3 regions of the Paenibacillus sp. Soil724D2 genome follow, and region 1 is predicted to be linked to each of the others. Evidence: a T-box and tRNA genes for the amino acid it is inferred to sense, from the RefSeq annotation. Region 1 holds a T-box; the other regions hold tRNA genes.

What was found. The T-box of region 1 lies ahead of ASG85_RS30400 (arginine--tRNA ligase). A T-box ahead of a tRNA ligase gene usually reads a tRNA of that ligase, here a tRNA-Arg.
Region 2: it encodes a tRNA-Arg, which carries the amino acid that the T-box ahead of ASG85_RS30400 (arginine--tRNA ligase) is inferred to sense. The anticodon was not compared.
Region 3: it encodes a tRNA-Arg, which carries the amino acid that the T-box ahead of ASG85_RS30400 (arginine--tRNA ligase) is inferred to sense. The anticodon was not compared.

Annotation. Positions count from the first base shown of each region.
Region 1 covers NZ_LMRY01000056.1:10,429-14,891, forward strand. The annotation lists gene ASG85_RS30400 (arginine--tRNA ligase) at 1-1,808, opposite strand, end outside; T-box leader at 1,888-2,108, opposite strand; gene ASG85_RS30405 (EamA family transporter) at 2,157-3,023, opposite strand; gene ASG85_RS30410 (GDYXXLXY domain-containing protein) at 3,081-4,463, opposite strand, start outside.
Region 2 covers NZ_LMRY01000011.1:94,820-99,282, forward strand. The annotation lists gene ASG85_RS12925 (energy-coupling factor ABC transporter ATP-binding protein) at 1-94, opposite strand, end outside; gene cbiQ (cobalt ECF transporter T component CbiQ) at 91-900, opposite strand; gene ASG85_RS12935 (energy-coupling factor ABC transporter substrate-binding protein) at 897-1,181, opposite strand; gene ASG85_RS12940 (energy-coupling factor ABC transporter permease) at 1,178-1,957, opposite strand; cobalamin riboswitch at 2,104-2,297, opposite strand; tRNA gene ASG85_RS12945 (tRNA-Arg) at 2,421-2,494, opposite strand; gene ASG85_RS12950 (hypothetical protein) at 2,649-3,566, shown strand; gene tig (trigger factor) at 3,677-4,463, shown strand, end outside.
Region 3 covers NZ_LMRY01000009.1:187,263-191,725, reverse strand. The annotation lists gene ASG85_RS11715 (stalk domain-containing protein) at 1-1,000, shown strand, start outside; gene clpP (ATP-dependent Clp endopeptidase proteolytic subunit ClpP) at 1,186-1,767, opposite strand; tRNA gene ASG85_RS11705 (tRNA-Arg) at 1,999-2,070, opposite strand; gene ASG85_RS11700 (sugar-binding transcriptional regulator) at 2,375-3,397, shown strand; gene gap (type I glyceraldehyde-3-phosphate dehydrogenase) at 3,483-4,463, shown strand, end outside.

The sequences.
Region 1 (4,463 bases):
AGGCGATGGGCTATGCTTTCTTCACTGCCTTTTAAAACCGGACAAACACTGTAGAAATGGTTAAAAAGCGAAGCTAGCTCGAAAGCGTAATGGCAGAGTATGCTAGGCGCCAATTGTTTAGTGGCAGCTTCCAGTGTTTCGGGCCAATAGGCGACGTGCCTCAAAAGCTGATATTCCTGTTCTTCCAGAAGAGTCCCATCGAACTTTGCTTCCATCTTATGAAGTCGAGTATCTTTCTTTGCTTTGTCCAAAATACTGTTAGCTCTTGAGTATGCATAAAGCAGGTAGACGCCCGTGTTCCCGGTTATTTCCGTCGCTTGCTCCAAGTCAAAAATAACTTCTGTTTGCAGCTGATATTTCAGCAAATAATAACGAATCGCAGCCGCAGCAATCGATCTGCTGGAAATACCCGCTTTTCTTGAGCGTTTAGCGTCAATGACTCTCTCCATGTGATCGAGTAGGTCCGCGACTTTAATTCCAATCCCTTGGCGCCCAGACATCGCATAGGAGCTTTTGCCAGCCGAAATATCAATACCCAGTCCTGCTGCAGTTTCCGGGCTTAAGGAAACGACCCCATAGCTCACGTGTTTAAGCTGACTCGCCTGCTGCTCATAGCCCAATACTTCTAGAGCTAGCTTAACCATCTCCTGCGGGTATTGCTGACGATAATCAATAACATTAATGACGACATCCGCTTGCCCTATCGATTTCTTTCTGCCCTGGAAAGCTGTGGACCATAGTCCATCCTCCCATTTTTTATATACAAAATCATTCGGCAGCACACCGAATTTCCATAGATGATAGGCTATATCCTTCGCTGTATACGTTAAAATACCATTGGAACGAACAAGCACTTTATCCCCTTGATAATTTGTGCTTTCCCCAGCTGTAACGGCCCCTTCTTCTAGATTCTTCAATACCCAGCAGCCTGCTAATTTCCCATCCGTCACCTTATGAAACATATCAGTTTGGCTCAGCAGCTCAAAGGTTGTGTCCCAGAATCCCGCTCTCACAATGCTGCTTTCCCAAACCAGCACATCGTAATGTATGCCGAACTGCTTCATTTCTTCCAACTGCTCGCGAACGATCCTTTCCGCCACCAAAGCACCCATCCACGCAAGATTGGAATGCCCACTCTCTAGCGCATGAAGAACTGTAGAACGCTGCTCTACAAGCTCTGGCTGCACTTTGTAAGCCTGATTCACCTTAGCGTAGGTTTCCCAACAAAAGTCGCCAAATCGATTAAAAGACTCTTCTGTCTTTGTATGAAGAATGCCCACCACGGTATCCGCTAATTGATTCCCCAGATCATCAATATAGTTATGCACCTCCACCTGATACCCTGCTTGCGAGAGCATGCGAGACAACGAATCACCGATACAAGAATTTCTCAAATGGCCAATATGAGCAGCTTTATTCGGATTGATTGATGTATGTTCGATCAAAATTCTTGTTTTGTTTCTTTGATCAACAAGCTCTTTTGCAGCTCCATATTGACCAGAAGACCACGTGTCCCAACTTATATAAAAGTTCAGAAACCCCGGAGGCACTGCAGCCACTTTGGCAAATAAGCCTTGTACGGAACCGCTCTTTTCTATACGCTGTTGAAGCTCTTGTGCGATTTGCAAAGGAGCTTTACGTACTATTTTTGCTAAAAGCATAGCAACATTCGTGCTGTAATCCCCGTGCTCTGCGTGTGCTGGGTGTTCCGTCAAGATTTTCAGCGTCACAGGTTGTTCTATTCCGTACTCTTGAAATAAAACACCTACATGATACTCGATTTCATTCGTTAAAAGCTGTTGAATCATGGCATATTCCTCCTAATAGGATTGATGCGAAGCCTATAATCTTTTTTCAGAAAAACGCAAAAAAGCCCCCGTCTCTATAATAAGAGACGAGAGCTGTTCATTCCCGCGGTACCACTCTAAGTGTTAAACCACTGGTTTAACCACTCCAACGATAACGGCTTATGCCGGATCTCCCTACACCGTACTTTCAGAAGACCATTTCCCAGACCCGCTTCACTCTTGACATTCGTACCGGTTCCCACCTGCTCCGGCTCGCTGCGACTGTCCGACAAGAATTACTGTCCTGTTCATCAATGTTGATTATGAAATTAAGAATTTACTGAATATTACAGCAATAATAATGTGTTGTCAAGATCCAACTAATTTCATCATCATAATGCCTATGAATGCTAAAGCTAAGCCGGATTGCTCCATTTTTGAGAATTTGTCCTTCAAAACAAACCGTGTATACAATAAGACTATCAATACATTAAGTGCAACGACGGCGGAAACTAATCCCGTTTTCCCCTGATCGAATGCATGGATAATGAAGATCATGCCTATGACATTTGTAATCCCGACGACCATTCCAATCAGGAAGGTTCTACGTTCTGTCCAACTGGCTGGCGCGACTTCTTTTCCTTTATCCTTTGCCCTGTCCTTCAACCACCATAATCCGAAACAGCATGTCCCTGTTGCAAACATAAAAAATAGCGTTGGAAACAATGGCGCAGAAACGATGGTTGTCCATTTGCTAGACAAATCATTTCCGGCAAAAAGAAACAAAGCAAGCACTCCCCATCCGGCTCCTTGCAGGTTCTTAAGGGTGATATCATTCGAGTAACGAACGAATAAAATACCTACTACGATCACAAGGAAGGCAAAGAATTGCCATAAATTAAGTCGCTCATCCCAAAGTAGAAATGCGACGAAAACCACAACGACCGATGGTAAACCGGTGAGGATGGCAACTAAAGAGGCTTTGCCTACCGCAAAGCCTTTGAACATACTGGCATTGGCTCCAAAAGAGAACAATCCCATTTGAACACCAATCAGAGCTGATACCGTCCACTCTTGCTGTGAAATAAGGGCGCAGCCAATACTGACGAGCGCCCCCATAAAAAATGTGCCGCAGAGCAGCACATTCCGATTCAGCGATTGCTGGCTGGTCCAATGATATAGAATGCCTCGCAGCCCGAAACTGGCAGCCGCAAGCACTGAAAATATAAGCCACATGAGAAGAGTTACCCCTTTCTTTTAAGCAAAGATCGGGTAATTTTACCACATTAATCTTTATTGGACAACACTTGGTTGTAACAATAAACGCACAAGGATCGCATCGCCGCCAGCAGAAACTTTCACTTCAGCAAACTTGGCATCCCGTTCAAATACACGGCCTGTTCCTTCCGGAATGAAATAAGTCTCGATCCCATATTCAATACCCTCATAACCGACCTTGTTTCCATTCATGCGAACCTCTCCCGGAGCTAATGCTTCCCCTTTGGTATATAAGCGGCGATATTCATAAACACCTGTCGCCTGGTTCGGAGAGAGAACGATTGTAATTTTCCCCTTAGAACTTGCCTCATCATTTTTATCTGCAAATAGAGGCGGCTCAGATATAGTATAGCGCAAACGCACATAGTCACCTTGAATTAGTGAACGTGGATCAAGCGGTTTAAGCTCCAGCTTAATCAGCTGTCCGTGAGCGAGCAGCCACTCACTTTTACCAATTTGTAAGGACATTGCCATGACTTGAAGCAGAACTAGCAGAGCAATAATCCAGCGGTTCATAGCATAATTAGAATTAGCCTCAACGGGTTCAATCGCTTCAGAACGATGTCTTTTTTCATACCAAACCGTAAAGGCAAGAACCAAAATCCCGATAGCCGCGAAGCTAATCGATTTGTGCAGAAGCTTCCAGGCCAGATCATAATATTTATATACCAGGAAAGCAATCCAGAAGCCCATTGACCAAGCATAAATCCATTTGATTTGCAGTTGTCTACTAATGACCAAAGCGAGAACAACGACGATAAAGAATAGCACATTGGCTATATAATACCAAGATGACTCCGCCATAAAAGTTAAGGCAAATAAAGTTATCAGAAATGAAGGAAAACTGCTGTAAAGTATGGGTTGTCTGACTCCCGTATTTGCAATGACCTGACCACTGGCAAACATAATGAATAATAAGCCGGTAAGTACGGTAAGAACAATAGTACCGCTATCAATCCAATTGAAAAGTACGAAAGAAGCAATAATGACAGCAGCCAGTAAGAAGAATATACGATGTACCAACCCACCAATGTAGATAAAAGCTGCAATCGTAAGCGCCAGGAAAACCAAGAGAATAGGAACATTCTCCGTAAATACAGCCGCTCCTGCTCCAAGCAGCAATCCACTAATGAGTATCGTGTATCGCACTAATGAATTTAGTTTTTTTGCTATGATCATCGCAATGACAGTGACACACCCAAAGCCTATTAGTATATTCTCCGGTTCATTAAATCCTAGTACAACAGTGATAATCCCAATGATCGTCAAGCTTCCCAGAAGCGAGCCAATAATGATGACCGAAACGGTGAGGACACGGACGACCCATTTGGTAAAATCTCCTTCCGGCTTTGCTTGATCCGTAGCTTCTTGATCCGAGCGATTTTCCGGTTGCAACTG
Region 2 (4,463 bases), on a different contig from region 1:
CCTCGGGGATGCGGAGCTTTAATTTGTTTAAAGCCATGTTCTGAGAAGCGGGATAGCTAAAACTAACTTCTAAGGTTTCTAGAATCGTGCTCATCGGATACTCCTCCAATTCCAACGCAGCCAAATTTCGAGCAGCAGTAAGAGCGTGAGTCCTACATAACTTTCCAATTTATATCGAAAAGGTACAGGGTTAGCTCGGTAGGGGGCCATGTGAATGTCATCCGTAAAACCTCGGGAGACAAGGCCATTTGACAATGATTTATACCGCTGCATCGTTTTAATAAACATTTGAACAATAATAATGGCTGTATCCTTTAGTCTATTTTGGAAACCAGTCTGACCGCCTCTAGATTGCTGAGCCACATACATGTTATTGGCAATTTCAAATAGGATGAACAGAAACCGATACATAATAAGCATAATTTCCAGAACTAGCTTGGGAACACGAACTTTTTGTAAAACTTGCAGCATTTCGGAAAAAGGAGTGCTGAACATAATAAAGGACACGCAACTTAGACTTGCTATGATACGAACGAATAATTTGCCAATTAGCAAAAGAGCTGTTGAAGAAACGGACAACTTCCAGTCCATGAATGTAAAGGCCGCCACCTCATGGATATCAGGCAAGGCTTCTTGCAAAGGACGGACCTCTACCACTATTGCGGGTACACTACCTACAAAAAATAGGCATGCAGCACCGATGATAGTTACATAATATTTGATTGGAATACGAGCATAGACTACCGTCCATACGGCCATCCAAATCGCTATAATTACCTGGACCGCTGGATGCGTTAGATAAGAAAACAACAGCATGGTAACTGCAAAACCGCACTTCCACATCGGTGATAGGGGGCGTAAGGCATTTTTATAGGAGAGCGAGTCGATTAATTTCATCATTGGTTTTTGGACTTAGACGTTTTCCCTTTGAAATAGCCAAAGGCATACCCGATGAAGCCAGCCCCGATGGCAGCTTGTAAGGCGAACAGCATACTTTCCGTCTCAGCTGGGAGCTCAAATAATGAAGAGAACCATGGCGTATAGGAAGGCTCAATACTTTGGATTAATTGTTCAGCGGCATCATCAGATCCACCAAATTCGCCTTTTGCGAAAATAAGGGGTAAGACTGCCAATAATACAACGGCAATTAACATCAAGGTATTCACAGTACGAGTTTTCATAGCTCAGAAGCTCCTTTCATTTTATGTTGTAGAATGGATAGCTCTTTTGGGCTGTAAGATTGTAACCAATTCCATATTAATACGGTTAAAATACCTTCACTAATAGCAAGAGGAATTTGTGTAATGGCAAAAATACCGCCGAATTTCAAAAAGGATGCTATAAATCCACCTTGTTCAGCTGGGAATGCAAGAGCTAATTGGACAGAAGTAACAATGTATGTGGATAAGTCGGCAAGAGCAGCTGCCAAAAATATCGACCATTTTTGTTTGCCTGTTGTTTTCATCATGGACTTATATATGAAGTAACCAACTACTGGACCGGAGAGGGCCATGGAGAAAGCATTTGCCCCGAGTGTCGTAAGTCCTCCATGAGCAAGTAAAACCGCTTGAAATAACAAAACAATCGATCCTAGGACGCTCATAGGGAGCGGTCCGAACATTACGGCTCCTAAACCTGTACCTGTTGGGTGAGAACTGCTTCCGGTTACAGAAGGGATCTTCAATGCCGACAGTACGAAGGTGAATGCGCCAGCAAGGCCAAGCATAATTTTGAGCTCTGGATGTTCTTTCGTAATTTTGATAAGTGCTCGGACACCTAGAAAGAAGAACGGAAGGAAGGCTGCCCACCAAAATATAGCCCAACCTACAGGGAGAAATCCTTCCATAATGTGCATGCCGTAAACGGTTTGCGGTTCATTAATGAATAGATAGAGGGCTAACCCTATAACCACTAGTAAGAAGCTAGTGACCTTGTTCTTTTGTGCCTTAGTTTGCATGTTTTTTAATTCCTCCTAATTAAAGTTTGTGTAACGAACAAAAAAGACCAATCCTGATGGATTGGCCGTGGGTACGTACGAATAAACGACAAATATAAGCTAGATGTCGAAAGACTTGACGTACACCGCTCCTTTCCGCGAAGGTTTCTGGGTGCATAAATGAAGGTAGGTCTCCTGGCTCTCGGATCATCGTATTCTTTCAGCCTTCCCTGAATTTTCATCAAGTGACATGATAGAAAGAAACTCCCCGAATACAGTGGCGGGACCGCTCGGGATTTGCACCCGATTCCCTGTTACCCCTTGCTTGCTACGCAAAGGCACCTCATTTATTCGAAAAAATATGTAATTGAAAAGAGTATAACACAATATGAAAGATTCGTAGCATAGTGAAATTTTATTTTTTAGCAAATGTAGATAAACAAAAAAAGATCGCGATTTCTCGCGATCCTTTGCCGTGCATGAACGTCCCAGGAGGGATTCGAACCCCCGACCGCACGCTTAGAAGGCGTGTGCTCTATCCAGCTGAGCTACTGAGACATAAACCTCTTCTTACCTTGCGGATTTGATCCGTTTAGCGAAGCAAGAGTTATATTATCATATAGTTTAAAGTGAAGTCAACCCTATTTTATATATTTATTTTGCAATCACTTGGACAATCAAGTAAACTGTCACCAGCGAGAAGATTTCTGAGGTGATCATCATAACGGACCCATCCATCAATAACTTAATTCTTTTTCCGAAAACAGAGCAATTTTACGAAGAGGAGCTTACTCGGTTCCTAAAAACAGAGCAGTATAGTGATGCGCTCCAATTGCTTACCTTTCTACTGCAATTTCCGACAGTAGACCAACACAAAACTGAACAATGGGAAGCTTTGAGGAATTGGCTGTATACCATGTATCCAGAAACCATGTTCCCTATGACGTCTCCATTGGAAGATGATCCAGAAGAAGAAACGGATCTATTACGGCAGTACATACAAGATAAGACAGCCGATGATGGCGCCTTTGCGCTTAAACTTCTGAATATGCTAAGAGAAGGTACGTTGGAGCAGCAAGTCAATGCCCTTGAACAATTAGCGTTCATTGATCAATCTGACGTGAGCGACCGTGTAAAGGAGTGGCTATGTGAGAAGCCGCGGCACCCTCACATTCAGTTTAAAGCTTTGCAGGCGCTTAAACAGATGGGTGAGCGAGGATTTATTGAGTTTCCTAAGAATGGGGAAAAGATCCTTGTCGAGATCGAAGAGACACCGCTGTGCCCGGAGGATTTTCCATCACGCATTCGTGATATGATTCGCAGAGTCGGGGACATTAGTGAAATAAGCCAACCTGATTTTGTCTATTTTGCCAAGCAGACCTGGCAGGAATTTCTAGCCTATGCGTATGGGACATCGATCTATACCGATCTGCAGAAAGCGGAAGAAGGTGCTGTTGATGTGTGGGCATCTGCACTTCATGCGATTCTTCAAGAGAAATTGTTTGGCTCGGTGAATCGTGAAGAATTACTAGATAATTACGGGATTGTTGATTCCATGAAGCTTCAGTGGAAACGAGCTAACCTTGTGCTGCAAGCGTTTGTGAAGCAGTTTAATCCGGACCCATCATAAGGCAAGAAAGGCTGCCTTGAAATGAAAATCTTATATGGTATAATAGAATGGTTGTAAAGAGCGTAACGTGAAAATATGTCATCGTACATTTTTGGAGGGGAAAGCATAAAATGAAAGCAAGTTGGGAAAAAATAGAGAAGAACGTAGGCGTTCTTGAAGTGGAAGTTGGCGCAGAGCGCGTAGCAGATGCTTTGGATAAAGCATTTAAAAAGGTATCCGCGAAAGTGAATGTTCCAGGATTCCGTAAAGGGAAAGTACCTCGTTCTATCTTTGAAGCTAAATTTGGTGTAGAAAGCTTGTATCAAGATGCTTTAGATATCATTTTGCCAGAAGTTTATGTGGAAGCGATTGAAGAAGTTAAAATCGAGCCTGTTGATCGTCCTGAAGTAGACGTTGAGCAATTCGGCAAAGGACAAGTACTGAAGTTCAAAGCTAAAGTAACTGTTAAGCCTGAAGTAACTCTTGGCGAATACAAAGGTATCGAAGTTGAAGCGGTAAGCGCAGAAGTTACGGATGAAGAATTGACTGAAGAGCTTACACGTTTGCAACAACGTCATGCTGAATTGGTTGTTCTTGAAGAAGGACAAGCAGCAAATGGTGACGTCGTTGTCCTCGATTTCGAAGGATTTGTTGATGGAGAAGCGTTCGAAGGCGGTAAAGCGGAGAAATACTCCCTTGAGCTTGGTTCCAACTCTTTCATTCCAGGTTTCGAAGAGCAACTCGTAGGTCTTGGTAAAGGCGAAGAGAAAGAAGTTAACGTTAGCTTCCCTGAAAACTACCATTCCGAAGATTTGAAAGGCAAAGCAGCTGTGTTTAAAGTGAAAATTCACGACATTAAACGCAAAAACTTGCCAGAGCTTGATGATGAGTTTGCTAAAGATGTGAGCGAGTACGATA
Region 3 (4,463 bases), on a different contig from region 1:
ATACCCGATTTATATGAAGCCGGTTGGTGGTTTCATCAAGTCAGACTGGGGCACGATTTGGGCTCATTTCAATGAGATGGCTCCTTTGCCTAAGAAAGTAACCGAAGTTCCAGGGCGTACGCTGCTAGTGAGTGATAGTCCGGAGGAATTTACAGAGAGCGGTATTCTGTACCGCGATAACATCAATGGTAAGGCGCGACTGTATGCCGATCATATCAACGGTACTAAGCAGAAGATGACCATGGCGATATTCGCAACGAATAACTCGGATAAACCGGTTAAGATCAAGACAACGAATAAAGGAGAGGTGTATCCCTCCGTTTATGCGAATTTGATCGGTAGTGAAGCGTCCGTAGACTTTCTTCTAGGCAATGTGTATACGGACGAACTGACAGTGCCTCCTCATGAGACTTACGTGTATGCGAAGCTTCCGGACTTCTATCCGGGACAGGGCGTGAACTTATTTTACGATGTAGAAACAGACGGTGAGCTGCAAATCTCATTCGGTGTGACGGATCGCATGCTGACGCCAACGATAGCGCAGGAGCTTCCGTTATTGGGCTTCACAGGCCACGTACGCGGCACATTCCCGACATCGGAAATTAAATGGGATATAGACGCCTCAAGCTTCACGAAAACGTCGGTACTAACGATTGGTGATAATAAGACGGATCCGTTCGTTAAAGGGTATGACGTGATGCGTAAGCAGAATGTAGAGAATGGCGGTAATTATGGCGTGGTTTATAAAATCCATGCGGATAAGCCGCGCAAAATGGCTGTTATGATTATGGCCAAAGGCGGCGTGTTCAAAGGACCATTCAAAATAAACGGTGAAATCATTCCGGTTCCTTATTCCGGTGTCATTACAGCATTTGACGGAATGGAAGTGCTAGCTCGTACAACAGGTACGGAAGACGCGCTGGACATCGAGTTCACGCCTCCGGCAGGCTCGGCATTCCCGATTGACCTGATTTTCTATCCATTGGATGAGAAGAATTAAGATAAGTTTGAATAGAAAAGAGCCTATGGAGATCCAGTGTTGCATAACACTAGTGTCTCTGGAGGCTCTTTTTTTTCGAGCTTACGGCGGCGGTGAGAAGGGAAGAGTGGGGAGATCCAATAAAAAAACCAGCCGCAGAACCGCTCATTTGAGCAGTCACCGCAGGCTGGTTTTTATTTTACAAATTAGACGCGCTCGATAACTTTATCGATGAGTCCGTATTCGGCCGCTTCCGCAGCGCTCATGAAGTTGTCGCGGTCTGTGTCCTTTTCGATGCGCTCGAAAGTTTGACCCGTACGCTCTGCGAGGATTTTGTTCAGGTTGTCTCTCATTTTCAAAATACGCTTAGCGCGGATTTCGATGTCTGAGGCTTGACCTTCAGCACCACCAAGTGGTTGGTGAATCATAACTTCGCTGTTAGGCAAGGCGTAACGTTTGCCTTTGGCACCTGCTGTGAGGAGGAATGCCCCCATAGAAGCAGCCATACCAACGCAGATCGTGGATACGTCTGGCTTAATGAACTGCATCGTGTCAAAGATAGCCATACCAGCTGTAATGGACCCGCCAGGGCTGTTGATGTAAAGCGAGATATCTTTATCAGGATCTTGTGCGGCCAAGAAAAGTAGCTGAGCAATGATGGAATTAGCCACAACATCGTTGACACCCGTGCCTAAGAAAATAATGCGGTCCTTCAGCAAGCGAGAGTAGATGTCATACCCTCTTTCACCGCGCGCGTCCTGTTCGACGACCATAGGAATAAAACTCATGAGAATGACCTCCTTGGGGTGGGTACATGGTTTAAAAGATGGATACGTGGAGTCAATGTAATCATAGAATAATGAAATTGATCTCCTTTGTACATACTGTTTACAGTATCTACAAGTATGATAACGAAAAAACCTCTGAAGGTCAAGAAAGGTCAAACTAACAATAAAAAAAATCAGCAAGGATGCTGATTTTGGCCAATCTGGTGCTGATTCTGCTGTAATTCTTAAGAACGCGCCCGAAAGGAATCGAACCTTTATCTCAGGCTTCGGAGGCCTACGTCATATCCATTGGACCACGGGCGCATAAAAAGTTAATAAGTGAAGCAAGGGTTATTATATGTCAGACGCCCAGAAAAAGCAAGACAGTAAGCCCTTTCAGCCCATATTAGTGAAAAATGTTTGAACAAATGTTGAATCTGGAAAGAAAATTGGTTATAATGAAATAGTAAGCTATCAGAAAGCATTCACGCAGAACAATCTTCAGTGAATTCCTCTTTCTGATTTGGGATTTGGGTAAGGAACTTTTTTTTCGCCCGGGTGGGACACAAAATGTATACCCGGGACATAAAACGTCCATCGACGGATCAGGAGCGTTATAAGTCGTCATATGAGAGAAATTCTTGACATTCAGAAACAGCTCTTGCCGGATCTCATGGACATCATGAAGAAGCGGTACTCGATTTTACATCATATCTTAGTCTCCGGTGTTGTCGGACGCAGAACGTTAGCTTCTTCGCTCGATATGACCGAACGCGTGCTGCGCGGGGAAGTTGATTTCCTTAAGGAGCTTGGACTTCTCGAATCGGATGCAACAGGGATGAAGATTAGTGAATCGGGTCGTCAATTGCTCGAGGACATGCAGCCCATCATTAAGATGGCTTTTGGATTAACGGACTTGGAGGAAAGTATTGCTAAGTCATATGGCATCTCGCAAGTGATTGTTGTTCCTGGTGATTCCGACACTTCGGTATTTACGAAGAAGGAGCTAGGACGTGCAGGTGCAGCAGCACTCCGCAAGTACGTGTCCAAAGATGATATCATCGCTGTAACCGGCGGATCTACGATGGCGCAGATTGCCAATAACCTGGCGATATCCTCTTCCATGAAAGGCAGCTGGTTCGTACCGGCTCGCGGTGGACTTGGTGAAAGTGTGGATATGCAGGCGAACACCATTGCTTCTATTATGGCCAAGAAAACAGGCGGTAAATACCGATTGCTGCATGTACCGGATCATCTCGGGGAGGAAGCCTACCAATCGCTTATCCAAGATCCGCAAATTCAAGAAGTTGTTGACGCTGTTCGTAGTTGTCGCATCGTTGTACACGGTATCGGGGATGCTATGGTCATGGCACGCAGACGTAAGGTGGACGCTGAGACGACACGCAGTCTGGAACTCGAGGGTGCTCTCGCAGAGGCGTTAGGGTACTATTTTGACCGCCAAGGAAATGTGGTTCACAAGATGCCAACCGTAGGGCTTCGTCTGGAGGATCTTCAGCGTATTGAAGTCGTTATTGGTGTAGCCGGCGGGAAGAGTAAGGGGGAAGCGATCGCTTCCGTGCTTCGTCATGGACAGGAAGATGTTCTTGTAACCGATGAGGCAGCAGCTTTGGAAATTATGAAACATGTTTAATAAAGACGAAAGACATCATAACGTATGCCTTCATCAGCTGCGTTTTGAAATATAATTATTTATTTAATCTTAGGAGGAATTGGCTATGACAACAAAAGTAGGTATTAATGGTTTCGGACGTATTGGTCGTAACGTATTTCGCGCAGCTTTGAACAATTCAGAAGTACAGATCGTTGCAGTAAACGATTTGACTGACGTTAAAACATTGGCTCATTTGCTCAAATATGACACAACTCACGGTAAACTAGACGCTACAGTTGAAGCTGGTGAAGGCGAATTGATCGTTAACGGTCGTTCCATCAAAGTTTTTGCTGAGCGTGACCCTGGGAACCTGCCTTGGGCATCTGTAGGTGCAGAAATCGTTATCGAATCTACTGGTATTTTCACAGCTAAAGAAAAAGCAGCCCTTCACTTGAAAGGCGGAGCTAAGAAAGTTATCATTTCCGCTCCAGCTTCCGACGAAGATATCACAATCGTACTTGGTGTGAACGAAGATAAATACGATCCAGCAGCTCATACAATTATCTCCAACGCTTCTTGTACAACAAACTGTCTGGCTCCTTTCGCGAAAGTTATCAACGATAGCTTCGGTATCGTAAAAGGTATGATGACAACTGTTCACTCTTACACAAATGACCAATCCGTGCTTGACGTTCCTCATAAAGACCTTCGTCGTGCTCGCGCAGCAGCTGAGAACATCATTCCTTCCAGCACTGGTGCAGCAAAAGCAATCGGTCTTGTTCTTCCAGAACTTAAAGGCAAATTGAACGGTATGGCTATGCGTGTTCCTACACCTAACGTATCCGTAACTGATTTGGTTGTTGAGCTTAAAGTTAACGTAACAGTTGACGAAGTAAACGCAGCTCTGAAAGCAGCTTCCGAAGGCCCTCTTAAAGGCATTTTGAATTACACAGAAGATCCGCTTGTATCCAGCGACTTCAATGGTGACCCAGCTTCCTCCACAATCGATGCTCTTTCCACAATGGTAGTTGGCGACAACATGCTGAAAGTGGTTTCCTGGTACGATAACGAGTGGGGCTATTCCAACCGTGTTGTTGATTTAGTA